One region of the Lactobacillus apis genome, then DNA from elsewhere that is predicted to be linked to it. Evidence: riboswitches for the same ligand, from Rfam matches in the RefSeq annotation. Region 1 holds a riboswitch; the other holds the start of a gene.

What was found. Region 1 has a riboswitch for lysine ahead of DKL56_RS00595 (ABC transporter substrate-binding protein/permease). Riboswitches for the same ligand answer to the same signal wherever they lie in the genome.
Region 2: another riboswitch for lysine. It lies ahead of lysA (diaminopimelate decarboxylase); the one in region 1 lies ahead of DKL56_RS00595 (ABC transporter substrate-binding protein/permease).

Annotation. Positions count from the first base shown of each region.
Region 1 is NZ_CP029476.1:128,319-135,796, forward strand. It holds gene DKL56_RS00575 (replication-associated recombination protein A) at 1-815, shown strand, start outside; gene DKL56_RS00580 (hypothetical protein) at 902-1,303, opposite strand; gene DKL56_RS07955 (IS3 family transposase) at 1,443-1,538, shown strand; gene DKL56_RS00590 (amino acid ABC transporter ATP-binding protein) at 1,603-2,352, opposite strand; gene DKL56_RS00595 (ABC transporter substrate-binding protein/permease) at 2,352-3,971, opposite strand; lysine riboswitch at 4,083-4,258, opposite strand; gene DKL56_RS00600 (DNA-3-methyladenine glycosylase) at 4,363-4,995, opposite strand; gene DKL56_RS00605 (DUF488 domain-containing protein) at 5,041-5,400, shown strand; gene DKL56_RS00610 (TerC family protein) at 5,401-6,174, opposite strand; gene DKL56_RS00615 (NAD-dependent protein deacylase) at 6,296-7,000, opposite strand; gene DKL56_RS00620 (hypothetical protein) at 7,220-7,478, shown strand, end outside.
Region 2 is NZ_CP029476.1:1,607,962-1,615,439, reverse strand. It holds gene DKL56_RS07530 (alpha/beta hydrolase) at 1-223, opposite strand, end outside; gene dapF (diaminopimelate epimerase) at 422-1,408, opposite strand; gene DKL56_RS07520 (aspartate kinase) at 1,405-2,772, opposite strand; lysine riboswitch at 2,946-3,124, shown strand; gene lysA (diaminopimelate decarboxylase) at 3,219-4,529, shown strand; gene dapD (2,3,4,5-tetrahydropyridine-2,6-dicarboxylate N-acetyltransferase) at 4,539-5,249, shown strand; gene DKL56_RS07505 (N-acetyldiaminopimelate deacetylase) at 5,254-6,393, shown strand; gene dapA (4-hydroxy-tetrahydrodipicolinate synthase) at 6,419-7,342, shown strand; gene dapB (4-hydroxy-tetrahydrodipicolinate reductase) at 7,342-7,478, shown strand, end outside.

The sequences.
Region 1 (7,478 bases):
TTATTAAGTTATTGAAAAATGCGCTGGCCAATCCTAATGGTTTTGGCAAACTGTCAGTTAAAATTAGCGACCAAGAAATTAAAGCAATTGCCAAGTTTGCCAACGGCGACGCAAGAACAGCATTGAACACGCTGGAAATGGCGGTTTTAAACGGTCATAAAACTGGTAATACGGTCAGTGTAACTATGGATGGCTTGTCGCAGTTAATCACGCAAAAATCAGTCTTGTATGATAAAGACGGTGAAGAGCACTACAACATCATTTCAGCGCTTCACAAGTCGATGCGTAACAGCGATGTAGATGCGGCAATTTATTGGCTGTCGCGGATGCTTGAAGGTGGAGAAGATCCACTATATATTGCTCGCAGATTGGTGCGCTTTGCCAGTGAAGATATTGGCTTGGCGGACACTAATGCATTAAATGTAGCTATCAATGTTTTTCAGGCTTGTCAGTTTTTAGGAATGCCTGAATGTGATGTGCATTTGACGGAAGCAGTGATTTATCTGGCGCTTGCGCCAAAGTCAAATGCGGTTTATAAAGCTAGATTAGCTGCTGAAGATGATGTCAAAAAGACGATTGATGAACCAGTGCCATTACAGATTCGCAATGCACCAACCAAGTTAATGAAGGACCTAGGTTATGGCAAAGATTACCAATTGGCTCATTATGCTAAAGACAAGTTAACGACAATGAAAACTATGCCGCCAAATTTAGAAGGCCATGAATATTATTTGCCAACTTCGCAAGGTCATGAAGACCGCTTTAAAAAGAGGCTGGAGCAGATTAAAGAATGGCACAGAGAAAACGATGATTAAGGCGAGACTAAGAGAGTATATAAAAAGGTATTAGATCAGAAATCTAATACCTTTTTTGTTACAACTAATAACATTTATACTTTTAATTAGTGGATATTTATAGGTTCTTCAGTAGGTTTACCCGGAAGTTTCTTAATATTAATCAGCTTTTTCTTTAGTTTGGAATGATACAAGTAAGAGCCATTGTTTGATAAAAAGACGACGCCTGACTCTTTGCCATCTGTATCTTTTAAGGTAAAAGTGCTGTTACTTACACGTTTATAAGTACCTCTTTCAAATTTATGCCCGTCTACGTATATGGCATATTTGGGTTTCGTGCCACACGAAATTTCTACATGAGGATTTAAAGCATTTCCTGGCGTTGCAGTATTAGTAAAACCACCATAATTGGTAGGCGGTTTTCTAGTGGTATAGAGCAAAAAGCCTAATGTTACGATAAGTAAAAGTGCGAGAACGCAGGTGCTGATTTTGTAGCCGTTTTTCTTCATGAGTTTTCTCCTGTTGATGAGGTAAAATAAACTGGTTTAACCAGCTAATATAAAAGACGGGTTATATTATCTATATATAATAATAGAAATAGATTTTTGTCAAACGTAATTAAGCAAGATATAGAGCCGCGATAATGTAATTAGAGGCTACATTGAGTATTACAATCAGAAAAGAATCAAAATCAAACTAAAAGGACTAACTCCGATTGAATATCGGAAGTTAGTCCTCAGTTAGCAGCTAATTAAAGTGTCCTAATTTTAGGGTTCACATCATTTTTGGAACATCTTTTTATTTAAAGTTAGTTGTTTTGAAAATTATTCAAGAACTTCGCTGTTTTCTCATTTTGAGGATGATTGAATAGTTGGTCTGGTTTACCTTGCTCGGCAATTACCCCGTCACTGATGAAAAACATTTGATCAGAAATTTCTTTAGCAAATGCCATTTCGTGCGTCACGATAATCATCGTTAAACCGGTTGTTGCCAAGTTTTTCATAACGCTTAAAACTTCACCGACCATTTCAGGATCAAGAGCACTTGTGGGCTCATCGAATAATAAAATTTCCGGATCCATCGAAATAGCACGAGCAATGGCAACACGTTGCTGTTGTCCACCAGAAAGTTGACTTGGGCGGGCGTTGATGTATTGTTCCATTCCAACTTTTTCTAAGTTGGCAAGGGCGATTTTACGTGCTTCGTCCTTGGAGCGTTTTAAGACTAGCTCTTGGCCAACCATGCAATTAGCTAAAACATTTTTGTTTTCGAAAAGATCGAATTGTTGGAAAACCATCCCAACTTTAGCACGGTAAATATTACGATTATAGTTTTGCTCAAGGACGTTTTCACCGTGGAAGTGAATTTCACCAGCTGTGGGCTCTTCCAGTAAATTAATGCAGCGTAAAGTGGTTGATTTACCACCACCTGACGGGCCAATAATAGTTGCGATTTCGCCTTTTTTAATATCAAGTGAAATATCGCGTAACACCTGGTGTTGTCCAAAAGTTTTTTGCAAATGCTGTAAGCTTAAAATAGTTTCATTTGATTCAGTCATTATTTTTTGGCCTCCATATCCTGAGCTGTGCCTACTTGAACTTGATTAGCCATTAAGTTGTAGTTTTTGTTTCCTTGCAAGTGCTTTTCAATCAGATTAAAGATTCTGGTAATTGTAAAGGTTAAAATCAGGTAGATAGCTGAAATTGTCAGGTAAGTTGGGAAGAACTTAAAGGTCTGACTGGCAATTGTTGTACCGACAAAGAAAAGTTCCGAGACTGAAATAATACTCAAAACAGAAGTGTCCTTAATATTAACGATGAACTCGTTAGTAATTGAAGGTAAACAGTTCTTAATAGCTTGAGGCAAAATAATATGCCACATTCTTTGGTTATGGGTCATTCCTAATGCGCTGGCAGCTTCAAATTGTCCTTCTGGAGTGGAAATAATTCCACCACGAATAATTTCTGCCAAGTATGCGCCTGTGTTAATCGAAACAATTACTAGTGCAGCAAGTGTACGATCGATATTGATGTGCCAGAATTGAGCAATTCCATAATAAATTACGGCTGCTTGTACCATCATTGGGGTACCGCGGAAAACTTCAATATAAACGGATAGGAGCCAGTTAATAAACTTCGAAAACCATCTTTTACCTCTGCTAGTTGGGGTAGGGATAGTCCTAATAATACCAACGAAAAGACCGATGAAGAAACCGGCAATCGTACCAACTGAAGCAAGAAGAAGGGTCATACCAATACCACTTAAAATCATGCCGCCAAATTGTTTCCAAACACTGACGAGCCAAGGATCTTGTTTGCCTTTCTTGCTAGTTTCATCAGTTTTTGGTTGTTGTGAAATGGCGGTAGTCATTAGCTTGGTTCTTTCAGAATTTGGAATAGTAGCTAAGACTTGGTTAACTTGCTTGAGTAAATCCTTGTTTGGCTTGGCGATGCCGATTGCAGTAGTTGAATCCTCTTTAGAAATGCGGAAACCTGCCATTTTACTAATTGGGATTGCCTTGATGTCAGGGTCAACCATTTTAAATGAGGTTGATTCGGTATCTTCGGCAATATAGCCATCAATGGTACCAGAAATTAAGCTTTGACGCATTGCAGCAAAGTCACGCATTGCTGGTTGTCTTTTGGCACCTTTAAGTTGCTTAATTAGTGCATAGTGCGAAGTACCTTGCTGAGCAGTTAACTTAGCACCTTTAAAATCGTTTAACGTTTTAGCGGTGGCGTATTTACTGTTGACTTTTGTAATAACAACAAAAGTACTGTTTCGATATGGTTTAGTAAAATTAATCGCTTTTGCACGCTCAGCAGTTGGACTCATTCCGGCAATAATCAGGTCAGCTTTGCCACTGGTTAAAGCTGGAAGTAAACCATCCCACTCAGTCTTGACTACAACAACCTTACGATGCAATTGTTTACCAATTATTTTTGCGATTTTAACATCATAGCCGTTGGCATATGTGCGTGAGCCTTCGATTGGCACCGCACCATTTTTGTCTGTAGTTTGAGTCCAATTATATGGTTGGTAGTTGGCCTCCATTGCTACCTTTAGTTCACCATCATCTTTTTTGGCATCAACTTGTGTAATACCAAAATTGCTTGTAATGATGAAACTAAGCATCACCGTGATTAGAGCGGTAAACCACTTATTTCTTGACTTCATTTTGAAAACCTCCGAGAAATCTGTTTCAAATAAAGCCAATACAATAAAAAGCGTAAATAAAAACCTCGCTGTTTACAAAACAACGAGGTTATAATTGATCATATTTTAGACAAATCATATAGCGCTCCCCAGTATTAACTAGGACAGTCTGCAAGATCTTCTCCTGCAGCCCAACGAAAGTGTTAAAGCGAATAGCACTTTTGTTTCGGCGATAACTCTTACGCTAATCTTCATTGTGTTCGTTCACTCAGATTAGTTTCGTAATTACCGCAACCTCTATTGCATTGGAAATTATTTAACTTAACCAACAGGATAGGCTAAAAAGGTTAACTTGTCAACAGCTATAAACCAAATGTGTATTCTTACCAGTTTTTATAGTTGAAATTAGCGCTTATTGCCAGCCATTATTAGCACGATAATCATTTTTCTTCATTCGCGAAACATATGGATTGCCGGCAACAAAAAAACGCAATGGTTTATTTGCCCATTCCAATTCAGATTGGTTGACACCGATGCGGGCACTCTTAGCAATTTCTTGCGGCCTTTTTTGATGTTGATCATTTAAGTCGATTGCAAAGGGTGAATCACTTAAAAAATGTAGATCCCAATTTTTATCATGAATGCCAAAAGCCTGCATCATTTTAGCGGGGCCGTTTGTTAATAAAACTCCGTCTTTGCCTGAGCGATTACTAATCATTTGTTCAATTCCCCAGGCAGGTTCAATTGCTCTGATTAAGACACCTTGTGGTTCATCTTTTGCTTGAGTTGCAACATCGAAAAAGAAGTATTGTCGTTGAGCATAAATATAGATTGTTCCGCCGCGGCCATAAAGACCTTCGTTTGCAGGACTACGATGACCACCATAAGAATGTGCCGCACGATCTTTTTTTCCTAAGTATGCTTCTGCTTCGACAATATAACCGCCAAGAGTGCGTTTGCCATCATTATAAGTTAATGGCCGACCAAGTAGATCGGCACTAATTTCTTCAGTTGAGTAGTTAGTAAAGTAAGTTGAATAATCCATTTTTCCCTTGAGTAGTACACCAGATTTAACAAAGAGGTGAATAAAGTGAATCAGATAAAATTAGTTCGAATTTATGAAAAAGAGCAGCCTGCGGGGTATCGCATTTTAGTGGATCGATTATGGCCACGAGGTATAAGCAAGACAGATGCCAGCCTTGATGTTTGGGCTAAGGAACTTGCACCCAGTAAAGAGCTTCGCAAGTGGTTTAATCATGATGATAATAAATTTATGCAATTTAAGCAAAGGTATCTAGCAGAACTTGAAGCAAATTCAGCCATGGCCGAGTTTGTGTCCATAGTGAAAAAGCAGTTGCGGAAACAAGACGTGTTGTTTTTATACGGTGCTAAAAATAAAGAGCATAACCAGGCGGTTGTGCTCAAAGAAAAAATTATTTCTCAATTATAGTTAACGACCATGCTTTTTAAGCCGTAAAAAGTGAAACGCAATTGTGATAATTAAGACGCCAAAAACAATAATCGCAAAAACAGTGTTCGGTAATTCATAGTGAAGTGGTGGTAATGAAACAAGCAATTTTAAGGCGATAATTGCAATCAAAACGTAGGCCATTGGCTGCAATTCAGGAATAATATCCATTAATTTGATAATTATTTCGGCGACACCTCGCATACATAAAATTCCAATCATGCCACCAATTAAAACAACAACAGGATTACTCGAGACGGCTAGTGCGGCCAAAACAGAATCAATTGAAAAGACGATATCCATTGCTTCAATTGAAATAACTGTTCGCCAGAAAAGTGATAAAAAGTGTTTGCCCTTTTTGGGCGAATGCTGTGCAATTTTTTCGCCTTCGGCTTTTTCTTCAGCTTGCGCTTTTTGCGGATGACGCTGATCATAGAAAAACTTAAAGGCTAGGTAAAACAGGTATAAACTGCCCGCTAACTTAATTTCCCAAAAGTTAATTAGGTAAGTGCCAATTCCGATTACAATAAAGCGAAAAATATAGGCTCCCCACATACCATAGAATAGCGATTTTTCTTGCTCTTTCTTGGTGGGTAATACCTTAGTCTGTGCGGCTAAAACAACTGCATTATCAACTGAAAGCAGACATTCCATTAAAATAAGTGTCAGAATGATTAGCCAGTCCTTGCCACTGGTTAAAACATGGAGCCAATTGCTAGCACTAAAAAATGGAGCATACATTTTAATAATTGACATTTAAAAAACTCTTTTCTAAGTGCTCAAACTGAATAAATAATCAGTTCGCGCATTAAACAATTGCTAGTATTTTACCACAAGGCAAGAGAAGTGCTCCTAATAAGTGAAATAAATTATAGACTTAGATTTGCTGGAAAACATCCAGTGCATCACCGATGATGGCGGAAATGCCTGCAGCAGGAATAGCCGTTTTATTGATTGCCCAAACCTTTGCGTCCGGCTGACGGTAAGAAAGAAGCTGAGCGAAAGGATAGACTACAAAGCTGGTGCCGCAAATTATTATTAGATCTGACATGCTCATAGCATTAATTGACTTAGAAAGGTTTGTTTGGTCGATTTGCTCACCGTATAAGACAATACCGGGACGAATGATGCCGCCACAATTTTTATGGCGGAAAGAGTTAGCATATTCTTGATATGAAACTGGCTGACGACATTTTGTACAGTAAATATCATATAAACTACCATGAAATTCTGTTACATGGTGATTATTTGCCTTATGGTCAAGGTGATCGACATTTTGTGTGATTAGGTCGCCTTTTTCATTACAAAATTCCGCAATTTTTTGATGAATTTTATTAGGTTGGGCATCAGGAAAATACATATTATTCATGACAAACTGATAGAAAAATTCAGGTCGCTGGTAGAGCGTTTCCTCACTTAAAATGGTCTCAGGGCTTTCATTAACTCCATCATAAATCCCGTTTTTTGAGCGGTAGTCGGGAATACCTGAGTGGGTAGAAACACCAGCACCTGTTAAAAAAGTAATGTGTTGTGCCTGGTTAAGATCATCTTTAAGTTCTGTTATTTGGGTTGAATCAATCATGTTTATGTCCTTTCTAAAAATGTGTTCCCATCTACTATACTGCTTTTAGCTGGGAAGATTAACTTCTTAATGAACAAAAGCTTAGGCGGAATTGACTATACACTTATCGATTAATTAATATTTTGTAATTAATAAGTGGTTAATATTGAAATGTTTTTGTAATAAATGTAAAATGAAATTATGTAATTTATTATTTAATTTTCATTTGGGGGACAAAAAATGAAACATAAATTTTTGAAAAACCTTCTATGTTCAGTAGCCGTTTTCTCTTCTTTTACAATATTGGGTCATTCAATTGAAGTAAAAGCAGCTAGTGCGGAGCAGCCAGCAGAAACTAATCAGGTCAAAGAACCCGATATAACTTATGTGCCTGCAGGACGTTTGGCAAAAGATGGCTATGTGTTCGTACTTTCACCAAAGGCCATTGTATATCCTGAATGCCCTAATTCTTCTAAGTATGATGTTCAACCATACAATA
Region 2 (7,478 bases), 200 kb from region 1:
CACCGCCGTGAATGTTAACAATTACCGGTAGTTTAGCGTCTGTGCGTTTGCTTGGTAAATAGACATCAAGTAATTGATATTTAGGATCTTTACCGTAAGCAATGTCATCAAAGCGTTCTACTTCAGGGATGCTGGTAGGTAAGCCTTCATCACGCTTATCATCACCATCTTTAAAAGCTTTGCGCATCTCATCGACTAATTTTTGATAATTTACTTCTGCCATTTTAATGACTCCTTTTTGTGAAATCGCTTTATTAAAAACATTGTACTTCATTGAAAGGAAAAAGAAAGACCAAAAAAGCACCTCAAACTGGCAAACAAGGCTTTTTGCTGAAGTGCTTTCAAACATAAATTTAGTTAGAACGTAATTTTTTATTAAAAAGTTTATATATCAACAGTAAATACAAAATAACTTGGAAGGTTAGTTAGCTTTTTTCGCAATAAAAGCTTGATAAGCTTCATCTTCTTTAGTTGGAGTAACTGAAAAATCAGAAAAACGAAGGAAAGGCTGATGTAATTCACCTTCGTCTACTTCAATTTCTGCCATTACAGTCGCATTACCAATTAATTCAACCCAATAGCTGTCATCTGTTTGATGAACCTTAGTTTGAACAAATCCACCAGGATTAGTAACAGTAAGCAAGCGCTCAAAAGCGTGTTCTTGCGGTTGAGTTAGGGCAAATACGAGACTTGCCGCGGACATTCCAGTACCACAGGCATTAGTAAAACCGACACCGCGCTCATAAGTACGGACAAAAAGATGATCAGAGTCTATTACTTGTGCCAGACTAACATTAACACCGTCAGGAAAGTAGGGGTTAGGTCGGTTTAACGCTGCACCCAAAGTTTTTAGAAAATCACTGTGTAACACATCAGCTGAAACTAAGCTGATAAGGTGAGGATTAGGCACAGCGACTGCTGTAAAGGTCAAATCATCATCAAAGGCAGGAACATTTTGGTCGATTAATTCATCAGTACCTAAATTGTTAAATGGTAAGTCTTTTGCTTTAAAGCTGATAGGACTAATTTCTACCCCGACTGCCTTAACATTTTCTGCCCAATCTGGTTGACATGTTACAGCAAGATCGGCTTGATCTGTTTCCACTTTGAAAGATGTTTTGTGGTATTTTTCCGCTAAGTAACGACCAACAGTGCGCAAGCCATTACCACACATCGATGCAAACGAACCGTCTGCATTAATTACCTGCATTCTCCCTAGAACATCGGGATGGCTGGATTCACTAATGACAAGTAAACCATCTGCTCCGTTCAAAAAGCTAGTTCGTCTATCTGTTAATTGACGTGCTAAGTTAACTAATTCGGGATCGATAAGTGGCTTTTCTAATTGAGTCTGATCTAATAAGAAAAATTGATTTTGCGAACCATGCACTTTTTGCATTTGAATCATGATTTTGCTACTCCTTTAAAAAATTGTTGATAAATTTGGCTAACAGCATTTGCTGCGTCTTCTTTCTTGGTGCCTAACATAATAGAAATACGTGATGCACCCTGATTGATCATGTGAATGGCAATATGCTCTTTGGCTAAAGGGGTAGTGATATTCTTCATTGCACCAATCTTATTCCGCATCCCTTCACCAACTACCATAATGATAGCATAATCATCAATCCATTCTAATTGGTCGGGATGAATCACTTTTTGAATTTCACTGCACATTTGCTCGCGCAGTTCTTCAGTAAACTGCCGTTTGTCAAAGATAACCGTTAGATCATCTATACCTGAGGGCATGTGTTCGTATGAAATATTGAACTTGTAAAATATTTCTAGTAATTTAAGAGTGAAACCAGTTTCTTTATTAAGTAGATATTTGTGTAAATATAAAGCGGAAAAGTGATTTGAGCTGGCAACACCTGTAATCGTACTTTTAGGATGAAAATCCTTTTCTGGAACAATCATTGTTCCTGGTAATTCAGGGTGATTAGTATTTTTAACATTGATGAAAACCTGGCCTTGAATTGCCGGAATCAACGCTTCGTCATGGAAAACTGAAAAACCAGCATAAGATAGTTCCCGTAATTCCCGGTAAGTCATGATTTTAATTGGATGAGGGTTAGCAACAATTCTAGGATCCGCGGCATAAATTGCATTTACGTCAGTAAAGTTTTCGTACAAGTCTGCTTTAATTCCTCTTGCCCAGATTGAACCGGTGATATCCGATCCACCGCGTGAAAAAGTGGCAATTTTGCCCTGAGTTGTAACACCATAAAAACCGGGAACTACTAATATTTCTGGCACTTCACGCCATCTAAGTAAATTTTGGTAAGTTTCAGGTAAGACTTGAGCGTCGCTCGCGGCACTGCTTACCAAAAAACCAGCGTCCTGTGGGTCTAGAAAGCGTGTTGGTAAACCTTGCTCTTGCAAAATTAATGCTAGTAACTGTGCGCAGAGTTTTTCTCCGTGTGCTTTGAAAGCTGCCATTAGGTATTCTGGCTCGTCATTAAAACCTATTGGTAAGTCAACCAACTCTTGGTGCAAGAACGCAAATTTTTGGGGCTCAAGTGCAAAAAAAGCGGCAATTTCTTGATACCTCGTCCAAATTTGCTGAATAACTTCAGTAGTGTCTTGTTGTTTCAGTGTCTTTTGAGCATATTCAATTAACAGATCTGTAACTTTTACATCTTCCGCAAATCTTTTTCCTGGTGCGGAAGTGACAATTACTTTTCTGGTTGGGTCAGCATTAATAATATTTAGCACTTTTTGAAATTGTTCACCGCTTGCAAGTGAACTACCACCAAATTTAACAACTTTCATTTTTGCAACACCTACTTGATTAAAATAATTTAAATTCGATAGTAACGCATTTTAACATTTTAATTTTTATCTGCAACTAAAACATAACTGCAGTCATGTTTGCAAAAAATAAAGTTAATTAATTATGAAAAAGCCGTTGACAAGTAATATTAATAATAATAATATTTTTATAAATTAAACGAAGAGGTCGCAACTAACAAAAGTACCTAGTGGAGTTTCTGCAAAAACGGTGAAGCTAGCGAAAGGGGCGGTTGCCGAAGCGTTAATTATTGCGGTAGTTAATCGGCTGGGACGTAATCTAATAAATTACGGACTGTCGCAAATTTAAATTTGCGGAGCGCTATCGCCAAAACTGAATCAGATCAAGGTTTAATCTGAAAGACTCTTTTGTACGCTATGCGCGTATTAAAGGGTCTTTTTCTTTACCAAAAAACGGGGGTTATTAGATGTCAACGAATGATTATTACCAGACGAATGATCAAGGTCACTTAATGATTGGAGGTGTAGATGCACTTAAGCTAGCCGAAAACTTTGGCACGCCATTGGTGGTTTATGATGTTGCCCAAATTAGAAAACAGTTCAATGCACTTAAGCAAGCTTTTGTTGCTGGACAGGTTGATTATGCCATCAGCTATGCTAGTAAAGCTTTTACCTCGATTGCAATCTATCAAGTAATCAACGAATTGGGTGGCCACATTGATGTTGTTTCAGGTGGAGAACTGTATACAGCGTTGAAAGCAGGCTTTTCAACGGAAAAAATCAGTTTTCACGGTAATAATAAAACAAAAGATGAACTCTTAATGGCCGTTGAAAATAATGTTGGGGTAATCATTTTAGATAACTTTCATGAAATTGAACTCCTGAAGCAAGTACTGCATGAAACAAACAAGAAAGTGCAAGTAATGCTCCGCATCACTCCTGGTGTGAGTGCACATACGCACGAATATGATCAAACGGGTCAAGAAGACAGTAAATTTGGGTTTGATGTTCGTTCGGGTCAAGCAGAAAAAGCCTTTTTACAAGTTGAAGCGGAAGAGCAAATGGAGTTGATTGGACTTCACGCTCACATTGGTTCACAAATCCTTGAAACTGAAGGTTTCAATCTTGAAGTGGAAAAATTGATGCAGCTAGTTCAAGAATGGAAGCAAAAGTATGATTATCAGCCACAGGTTCTAAATTTAGGCGGCGGTTTTGGTATAAGATATACCGCTATAGATAGCGTAATTGGGCTAGGTACATTTGTTGAACAAATCATTGCCAGTGTCCGTACATTAGCTGAACAGTATCAGTTAAACGTACCAGCAATCTGGGTAGAACCCGGACGCTCAATTGTTGGTGAAGCAGGATATAGTCTTTATACCGTTGGCTCCAGAAAGGATGTGCCAGGTTTAACTCCTTATGTGACTGTTGATGGCGGCATGGGTGATAACATTCGACCTGCGCTTTATCAAGCAGAATATGAAGCATTGGTTGCCAAGCGACCAGCGGCTGAACCAGTTGAAAAGGTCCATTTAGCAGGACGCTATTGTGAATCTGGTGACATTTTGATTGATCAGGCATATTTACCAAAAACTAAGCCAGGGGATGTAATTGCTGTTCTTGCAACTGGAGCATATGGTTACAGCATGGCTTCTAACTATAACCGTGTTCCAAGACCAGCAGTTGTTTTTGCAGAAAATGGACAAGCACAAGAAGTTGTTACACGTGAAACCTATGACGATTTAATTAAGAATGACCGTTTTTATCAAGAAAAGTGAGGATATCAAATGAAAAATATGTCAGCGACAGAAATTATTGATTTTATTGCCAATGCGCCTAAGAAAACCCCAGTTAAGATTTATGTTAAGGGCGACTTGGAGGACTTGAAATGGCCTGTAGAAGTAAGAACATTTATCGAGGGTAATTGCGGTGTTGTTTTTGGTGACTGGGATGATCTAGTACCATTTTTACGAACTAATGCGGCAAAGATCAATGACTATCAAGTTGAAAACTGCAGCCGTAACTCTGCAGTACCCCTTTTAGATTTAAAAAATATTCAAGCAAGAATTGAACCTGGTGCCTTGATCCGTGAACAAGTAAGTATCGGTAAAAACGCGGTCATTATGATGGGAGCGGTAATTAATATCGGTGCTGAAATTGGTGATGGGGCAATGATTGATATGAACGCTGTTTTGGGCGGGCGTGCAATTGTTGGGGCTAACAGCCATATTGGTGCTGGTGCCGTTGTAGCGGGTGTAGTCGAGCCTGCTTCCGCCGAACCAGTCAGGATTGGACAAAATGTTCTAGTTGGTGCTAACGCAGTGATTTTAGAAGGGGTTCAAGTTGGTGATAATGCTGTGGTTGCCGCAGGTGCCGTCGTGACAAAAGATGTTCCGGCTAATACTGTTGTAGCAGGCGTCCCAGCCAAAGTTGTTAAAAAAAGAGACGAACAAACTACTGACAAAACTAAGATTGAGCAAGATTTAAGAAAGTTGTGAGTTAATGTTAACTACTAGTCAACTGATTCAAATTCGTCGTGACTTACATCAAATTCCCGAAGTGGCATTGCAAGAGCATGACACCAAGCAGTATTTATTAAAGGTTATTCAACAATTTGATCAGCAATTTTTACAGATTAAAACTGTTCCTGAGTTGCCAACTGCCTTGCTGGTAAGAGTGCAAGGAAAGCGACCTAAAAAAACGATTGGTTACCGAGCTGATATTGATGGACTACCAGTAAAAGAAAAAACTGGGTTAGCATTTTCTTCAAAAAATGAGGGAAAAATGCATGCGTGTGGTCATGATCTTCATATGACAGTGGCATTAGGAATTTTGAATTACTTTAGTGAGCATCAACCACAAGATAATTTGCTTTTCTTCTTCCAACCAGCTGAAGAAAGCAAAAACGGTGGCAAACTAGCATATGAACAGGACGTTTTTACTGGTGAGTGGCGACCTGATGAATTTTTTGCATTACATGTTACGCCTGACTTACCAGCAGGAACAATTGGGTGCCGTAACGGAACACTATTTGCTGGCGCTGCAGAAATTAATATTGATCTGTATGGTCAAGATGGTCACGCTGCATATCCACAGCGTGCAAATGATATGGTTGTAGCGGCTGCGGCATTAATTAGTCAGATTCAGACAATTGTGGCGCGCAGCATTGATCCAATTGAAAGCGGCGTGATAACAATTGGCAAGGTTCGTGCGGGCACGATTAGAAATGCAATTGCTGGTCATGCGCACCTAGAAGGTACGCTTCGCGGCTTGACTCAAACGATGATTGAACAAATTGAGAAGCGTTTGCGTGAAGTAACAGCTGGTATTGGTCAAAGTTTTGCGGCTAGAGCAGAAATTGAAATTAACCAAGGAGGCTATTGGCCTGTCGAAAATGATCCTAAGATTACCGCTGAATTTATTGACTACATGAAAAATAACCCAGCAGTTAAGTATCAAGAAACTGAGCCGGCAATGACAGGTGAAGACTTTGGTTATTTACTTGCCAAAATTCCTGGAACAATGTGCTGGCTTGGCGTGGAAGATGACTCTCAACTTCATTCCGCTACTTTCAGTCCACAAGAAAGTGCAATTGAGGCAGGGATTAAAGCAATAGTCGGCTTTTTCGAAGAGCACATGTAAATGACTAATAATGAAAGGAAAAACTATGACAGATTTTACTAGCGCTGATTTACTAACTGCGTTGATCACACCATTTAATGAGCAAGGAGAAGTTGATTATCCCGGTTTAAAAGAACTAACAGAACTTTTGCTTGCCACAGGAAGTCGCGGTTTTGTAATTGGTGGTACGACTGGTGAAACGGCTACGATGAACCATGATGAAAAAATCGAGCTTTATACCCGCTTTGCAGAAATAGTTGCAGGTCGAGTACCAGTGATTGCAGGTACAGGTAGCAATAACACTGCTCAAACGGTGGATTTCACAGAGGAAGTTAGTCAAATTTCAGGCATTGATATGGCTTTGGTTGTTACGCCATACTACAACAAGCCCAATCAACGTGGAATCAAAGCGCATTTTGAAGCTGTTGCCAAAAAATCAAAGGTTCCACTAATGATTTATAACATTCCTGGTCGTACAGGTGTAAAAATTACTAAGGAAACTGTTGTTGAATTGGCTGCTAATCCTAATATTGCCGGCGTGAAGCAATGTACAGAAATAGAAGACTTGGAATATATCGTTGAGCATGCACCAAGTGACTTTTTAGTTTATACCGGTGAGGACGCACAGGCACTCAGCGCTAAAACTTTAGGGGCAAGAGGCGTAATTTCTGTTGCTTCACATATTTATGGCAAAGCAATGCGCCAAATGTATGATGAACTGGAAGCTGGTAATGTTGAAGCAGCTGGTGCACTTCAGCGAAAACTGACACCAAAAATGGCTGCATTATTTATGTACCCGTCACCATCTCCAGTTAAGGCCGTTTTAAATGCACAAAACTTACCAGCAGGGGGATGTCGCTTGCCAATGATTACTTTAAATGAAGAAGAGAAAAAGCAATTGGCACTACACTTGGGCTTAAATGAAACGGCATTACTACATGAGTTACCAGTAGAACTAGGAGTAGATTAATGAAAAGAGTTTTTATTGCTGGCGCGACTGGATCAATGGGAAAGCAGGTCGTGCAGTTAGTTGAAAAACAGGCAGATTGTGAACTGGTTGGCGTATTAGCGCCGCATGCCAAAAGCGAAGGGGATTTTGCTAATAC